2 regions of the Paenibacillus sp. FSL K6-1096 genome follow, and region 2 is predicted to be linked to the other one. Evidence: riboswitches for the same ligand, from Rfam matches in the RefSeq annotation. Region 2 holds a riboswitch; the other holds the start of a gene.
What was found. Region 2 has a riboswitch for S-adenosylmethionine ahead of MHI24_RS10665 (methionine ABC transporter ATP-binding protein). Riboswitches for the same ligand answer to the same signal wherever they lie in the genome.
Positions count from the first base shown of each region.

Region 1: it holds a riboswitch for S-adenosylmethionine, as region 2 does, so the genes downstream of both, metA (homoserine O-succinyltransferase) here and MHI24_RS10665 (methionine ABC transporter ATP-binding protein) in region 2, are expected to answer to the same signal.

Region 1 covers NZ_CP150274.1:5,682,428-5,685,842, forward strand. The annotation lists gene corA (magnesium/cobalt transporter CorA) at 1-873, opposite strand, end outside; SAM riboswitch class I at 1,294-1,425, shown strand; gene metA (homoserine O-succinyltransferase) at 1,540-2,457, shown strand; gene MHI24_RS25120 (PLP-dependent transferase) at 2,586-3,415, shown strand, end outside.
Region 2 covers NZ_CP150274.1:2,439,896-2,443,310, forward strand. The annotation lists gene MHI24_RS10660 (methionine ABC transporter permease) at 19-687, opposite strand; gene MHI24_RS10665 (methionine ABC transporter ATP-binding protein) at 687-1,703, opposite strand; SAM riboswitch class I at 1,799-1,934, opposite strand; gene MHI24_RS10670 (Cthe_2314 family HEPN domain-containing protein) at 2,028-2,774, opposite strand; gene MHI24_RS10675 (UbiD family decarboxylase) at 2,810-3,415, opposite strand, start outside.

The DNA of each region.
Region 1 (3,415 bases), 3.2 Mb from region 2:
AATGACGCCATAGTAGCCGTATTCGGTGTGGATCTCAGGGATATTATCAAAGTTCATACCATAGATCCCGGTAATGACGGTCAGCGGCATGAATATAGTAGTGATCGCTGTAAATACACGCATGATTTCATTGGCGCGGTTCGCAATACTCGATTGGTAGGCTTCGCGCAAGTTGCCCATGAGATCGCGGTACGTCTCGAAGGTTTCAGAGATTTTGACCGCATTCTCGTAGATATCGCTGAAATACTTCTGGAGCTGATCGTCGATCAGCCGGAGATCCTTTTTGTTGAGCGTGTTGATAACTTCCTTCTGCGGACCCAGCATCTTCTTCAGCCAGAGAATTTCACTGCGCAGACCGATAATCTCGCTGAGATGCGATTTCTTGGTGTGCATGAGGATATCCTCCTCCAGCTTCTCAATCCGCGCTTCAATCCGGTCACCGACCGAGAAATAATTGTCGACCACAAGGTCAATCAGCAGATACAGGAACCGGTCAGGCGCGTCGACCTCCTGCTCCCATAGCACGGGCTTCAGCACGCGCAGCTCATGGATCTTCTGCCGGGTTACGGTGATGATGTAATGTCTGCCCAGGAACACGTTGAGCGCCCGGAGGAAAATTTCCTCATCATCGAACCGGATACTGTTCACAACGATAAAATAATGGCTCTCATAAATTTCAAGCTTCGGACGCTGATCCTCTTCGCTGAGGCAGTCCTCCACAGCCAGATCATGCAGGCCGTATAAGGGCTGAAGCTCAACCAGATCCTCTGTATCCGCATCAATCCAGTAGAACCCCTCAGCCGGGGCGGTAAGTGTATCTTCAATGTTATCAATAGGCGTAAAAACCCCTGCATTCACCAGCCGGATTTTCATCTGATTCACTCCTTTTGTCCCTGGTCTTCGTCCAGGGTATGCTCATTTCAGCACACGGAAAAATCAGCTTGGCCGGTGGTACAATCATGGACAAAGTCCACAAGACGGTCCGGGAGCATGAAGAATAAGGGCTCCCGCCGCCGGCAAGCTGATGCTAATCCTGTGTGGTTGTTCATTCTGCACGCTTATTCGCGAGCCCGGGTCGCCTTCCATTCTTCTCTCACCTCTTTTTTTCGCCAATTGGGTTGAAGCACCTGTCTAGTATACCGCTGGGATATGCCTCTTACAAGAGAAATTCTTTTCATTTTGCGGGCTCCTTCAGCATTGTATGGACTTGACGAAAAGGAGGTTCATGATTTAAAGTGAATTTTAAGCAAAGCATCCTTCGGGTGCCTGAAATACCCCAATTGAATACGCGAAATCTTATCAAGAGCAGGTGGAGGGACTGGCCCGATGAAACCCGGCAACCGGCGTGTGAACGCACGGTGCTAATTCTTGCGGAGGCTTGGCAGGACAATGATTGTCCGGCGAAAGCGCTCTGGCAGATGAGAGAGGCGCATATGACAGCAGATATGACCTTTCTCAACCGGGAAAGGTCTTTTTTCGCGGTTGATGCCTTGTTTGCCGACATGCAGACCCTATATCCAGTTAAGGAGTGAACCAGCAATGCCTATCAAAATTCCCGACAGCCTGCCGGCCAAGGAAGTGTTATCCGGTGAGAATATTTTCGTAATGGATGAGAGCCAGGCCTTTCATCAGGATATCCGTCCCTTGCGGATTGCCATTCTGAATCTCATGCCGACCAAAGAGACCACAGAGACGCAGCTCCTGCGCCTGATCGGAAATTCGCCGCTTCAGGTGGATGTGGTGCTGCTGCATCCAAGCTCCCATACGTCGAAGAATACCTCAGCTGAGCATCTGAAGAGCTTTTACAAAACCTTCAATGAAATCAGCCACCGCCGCTTTGACGGCCTGATCGTCACCGGTGCTCCCGTAGAACAGATGGAATTCGAGGATGTCAACTACTGGGAAGAGCTGAAGGTGATCTTTGAGTGGAGCAAGCAGAATGTAACCTCGACCATGCATATATGTTGGGCTGCGCAGGCAGGGCTGTATCATCACTTCGGCGTGCGCAAGGTCAGCCTGCCGGAGAAATGCTTCGGAGTGTTTCCGCATACGTTGAGCCATAATAATGTCAAGCTGCTGCGCGGCTTCGATGAAGTGTTCCATGTTCCGCATTCCCGCCACACAGACGTCTCCCGTGAGGATATTGAGGCGAATCCCGAGCTGCAGATCCTGGCCGAATCGGAGGAAGCCGGAGTCTACCTGGTGGCTACGCATGACGGGAAGCAGATTTTTGTCACCGGGCATTCGGAATATGATCCGTTCTCGCTGAAATGGGAATACGACCGGGATATCGCCAAAGGCATGGAAGTCGCGCTGCCGAAGCACTACTATCCTAAGGATGATCCGACCCGCACCCCACCGGCTGTCTGGCGCGCCCATGCCAACTTATTATTCTCTAACTGGCTCAATTACTATGTATACCAGGAGACGCCTTACGACATCGGGGCTTATATCTAAGCAGCACAGTATTCTTATATAGAAGTAATTAATTATTGTATACACACTGCTGATGCTTCCGAAGTGAGTTTTGCCCGAAGAATAATCAGGCCGTGTACGCTATACAAAACTTTTAGGAGGCCGTGGAGATGGACGAGAAATTGAGAATTGAGAGCAGACTTGCACAGATTGGTTCGCAGGAGGACCCCGCCACCGGAGCGGTGAATTATCCGGTATATCAGTCGACGGCCTTCCGGCACCCGAGACTCGGGCAGAGCACAGGCTTTGACTACATCCGTACCAAAAATCCTACCCGCACTGTGCTCGAAGACGCGGCTGCCGCACTTGAAGCGGGGGATGCGGGCTTCGCGTGTGCCTCCGGGATGGCTGCGCTCACCACCGTGTTCACCTTGTTTGGACAAGGGGATCATCTGGTAGTGTCGCTCGATCTCTACGGCGGGACTTACCGGCTGCTGGAGAGAATTCTCACCAAATATGGCATCAGCGCCTCCTATGTGGATACGAATGACCTTGATGCGCTGGAGGCAGCCCGCCAGCCGGGCACCAAAGCCGTGTTCATCGAGACGCCGACGAATCCGCTGATGATGATTACAGATATTGAAGCGGTGTGTAGCTGGGCACGCACGCACGGGCTGCTCACGATTGTCGATAATACCCTGCTGACCCCGTTCTTCCAGCGTCCGCTGGAGCTTGGGGCAGATATCGTCGTTCACAGCGCGACCAAATACTTAGGCGGACATAACGATGTACTTGCCGGACTCATTGTCACCAAGGGGGCGGAATTGTCGGCGGAAATGGCCGTACTGCACAATTCGCTTGGGGCTGTGCTTGCGCCCAGCGACAGCTACCAGCTGATGAAGGGGATGAAGACGCTCGCGCTGCGCATGGAGCGGCATGAGAGCAATGCGCTGACCATTGCCCGGTATCTGCTGGAGCATCCGGCCATCGCTGAAGTCTT
Region 2 (3,415 bases):
GCTCTATATGGATGTACCTTATTTCCGTGTAAAATGTCTGACCAGCCGGTCGCCGGCCATTTGCAGCAGCTGTACAAGTACGACCATCAGCACAACCGCGATAATCATGACTTCCTTCTGATAACGGTAATAGCCGTAACGGATGGCCAGGTCCCCGAGGCCGCCGCCGCCGATCATACCGGACATCGCGGTATACGAGACCAGCGTTACGATCGTAATCGTAATACCGGCCAATAGGCCTGGACGGGCCTCCGGCAGCAGCACACGCATGACGATCTGTCCCGTGGAGGCTCCCATCCCCTGCGCCGCTTCAATGATTCCCCGGTCCACCTCCCGCAGTGCTGTCTCCACCAGTCTGGCGAAGAAGGGAGCTGCGCCGATCACCAGCGCGGGAATCGTCCCGAGCACCCCGATGGACGTGCCCATAATCGTCTTGCTCAGCGGAATCAGCGCTACCATCAGAATGATGAAAGGAACGGAGCGCAGGATATTAACGATGAACGATAATACCGAGTAAACAACCCTGATTATCATGTTATCAGCTCTGCCCCATAAATACAATACAATTCCGAGCGGCAAACCGAGAATAATTGTGAATATTCCGGAAATTGCCATCATTTTGAGTGTAGCTACAGTAGCCTCAAGCATCTCCGGCCAATCTATAGTACTGAAATCGAGTCCGCCCATTACTGAATCACCTCCACATCAAGCCCTTGCGCCGTCAGCTCTGTGAGTGTGGCTTCCACAGCCCCGGACGGTCCTTCCAACCGGACAATCAACTGGCCGTAAGGAACATCCTTAATCGTTGAGATCGTTCCGTGGAGGATGGCGAACTGGACACCGGTTCCCTGAACCACTTGGGAGAGGGTAGATTCGTAAGTCTTCGCCCCGAGAAAAGTAATCTTAACCGCCTTGCTGCTGCCGTCATTCACGGCGTCCAGCGCCTGCCGGAGCGGCCCGTCCGACTGGGTCTCGCTGCGGATGAATTCCTTGGTCACCTCATGCTGCGGCTTCAGGAAGACCTGGGCCACCTCGCCCTGCTCCACGATTCCGCCGCCATGGATCACGGCCACCCGGTCGCAGATGCTCTGAATCACATGCATCTCATGGGTTATCAGCACGATGGTCAGGTGAAACTTGCGGTTGATGTCCAGCAGCAGGCGCAGAATGGAGTCAGTCGTCTGCGGATCGAGCGCCGAGGTGGCCTCGTCACACAGCAGGACGTCCGGATCACTGGCCAGCGCCCGGGCGATGCCTACCCGCTGCTTCTGCCCCCCGGATAACTGGGCGGGATACTTGTTGCTGTGCTCCTCCAGCCCGACCAGGGCCAGAAGCTCCTTCACCTTGCCGTCAATGTGCGACCGGGAAGCACCGGCCAGCCGCAGCGGAAAGGCGATATTATCATAGACCGTAGCCGAAGAGAGCAGATTGAAATGCTGAAAGATCATGCCGATCTTCCGCCGCTGCTCCTGCAGCTGGCCCTGACTGAGCGCCGTAAGCTCCACACCGTCCACCCATACTTCGCCCTGCGTCGGGCGCTCCAGCAGATTAATGCAGCGGATCAGCGTGCTTTTGCCGGCACCGGAATGCCCGATGACCCCGAAGATTTCCCCCTTCCTGATCGACAGGCTCAGCCCGGAGAGGGCAACCGCCTGCTTGCTTCCCTTGCCGTATACCTTGGTCAGATCCTTCAACTCTATCAATCTTTCCGTCCCCCTTCACTTCAGCTCATGCACAAAGAAAGACCCCTTACGATCATGCAGATCGCAAGAGGCCCTGTGTGTATAATGACAATGCCTTCTCATCTGCCAAATACCGCACCATCTGCGGCATTGTAGGAATTAGCACCATGACATTTGGATGTACAGCGATGCTGTAGCCAAACCGGTTGCCGGGCTTCATCGGGCCTGTCCCTCCGCCGCTCTCGATAAGATATCAAATATAAGGTTAACTATTCCGTGATATGTCAGAAGTTGATGTACGCCTAAGTATATTCCAGTTCCCGGTTTGTTGTCAAAGGTAAGTTTTTACGGACGGGCATGACCCGATTTGCGGCCCCGGGCCGCTGTATTCCTGTGCCATTGTTCATTGCTGTACTTGAATACAGCGGACAGCGATTTGCAGACCATCTCCAGACTCTGCTTCAGATCCTCCAGGTGACTGTCCAGATCCTCCAGACGGATCTTGTCATGCAGCCCCTGGTGACGCTGCCAGAGATCATCCGTCATCTCGGCGTTCATATAGTGAATCTCGGCGTTGCGCCGCTTGCGCAGATTATCCAGCGGTTCACGGTAGGAATTCCTGATCTGCTCAAGCTCCCCCGCCAGCGGAATCTCCGGCTTCAGCAGCGCGAATTGCCGCAGCACCGTGAAGTAGGAGAAATGCGCTTTGACCTTGGCGGTATCGAGGGCATACTGGCTGTTCAGCACCGTGCCCAGCTTATCCAGCAGCGAGAAGACCCGGATGAACCCATCCTTATAGAAATACACGTACCTGGCATACTCTCCCTGCTCCATGGAAGACATATCGTCCATATAACCGGCCACCACCGACTTCCGGAAAAAGGCAGCCGCGAACCAGCTCTGTTCCAGCTCATCCAGGGATGAGATCAGGCCCCGCGTCCAGATCTCCTGCTTGCGGTATTCATGGTCATGATCCTCATGCATGTTCATCTCCTTGCGCAGCATGGAGGCAGTCTTCGCCATGTGATCCATGGCTTCGGCGAGTACCCCGCTGTTCACCCGGGGCGGTTCTCCCAGTAATGTCCGCAGCATGTTTGGCCTCCTTGAAGCTTTGATTTAGATACCTTTTAGACCAGCGGGAAATAGCGTCTCCAGTTACGGTCCACCTGTCCGGCGGTGTCCTCGTCCGGCGCCAGCTCCTCCGGGTAGCCAGGCTTCATACGGGCATCAATAATGACCGGCAGCGAATGAACGATTGCCCCGCGGTGCACCTTGGCGGCTGAATGGATATCATCCGCCGGATTGAAGCGGGTGAATACGGTCCACAGGAACCGGGTCTGTGTGCTGACGGCGTCCCTGGCATTGTCCACCAGCACCAGCAGCGGCCAATCCGTCCCGTTCTCCGCGAAGTGGGCTACCAGCCGCTCCGGCAGCTCAGGGTCCTCTTCATAGGATGCACCGGAAACGGCTAAACATCCTCCGCAATAAGGCACAGCGGCGGTGATTGATGGAAGCAGACCCTCCGTATAGTCATGCGGAAGCTGGCGTACCGGGCTTCCGGTGCCGATCAGCACCGCCTTGCTGCCGTGGTTCAGCCTGCGTCCGGTATAATCCAGCGTATCCATGGATGTATTGGGGAGGATGACCAGATCGGCCTGCGGGTTGAACCGCTCCAGCACCGTCTCCAGCAGCTTAGGGAAGTCGGTAAGCTCAAGCGTCACATTGGTCAGCAG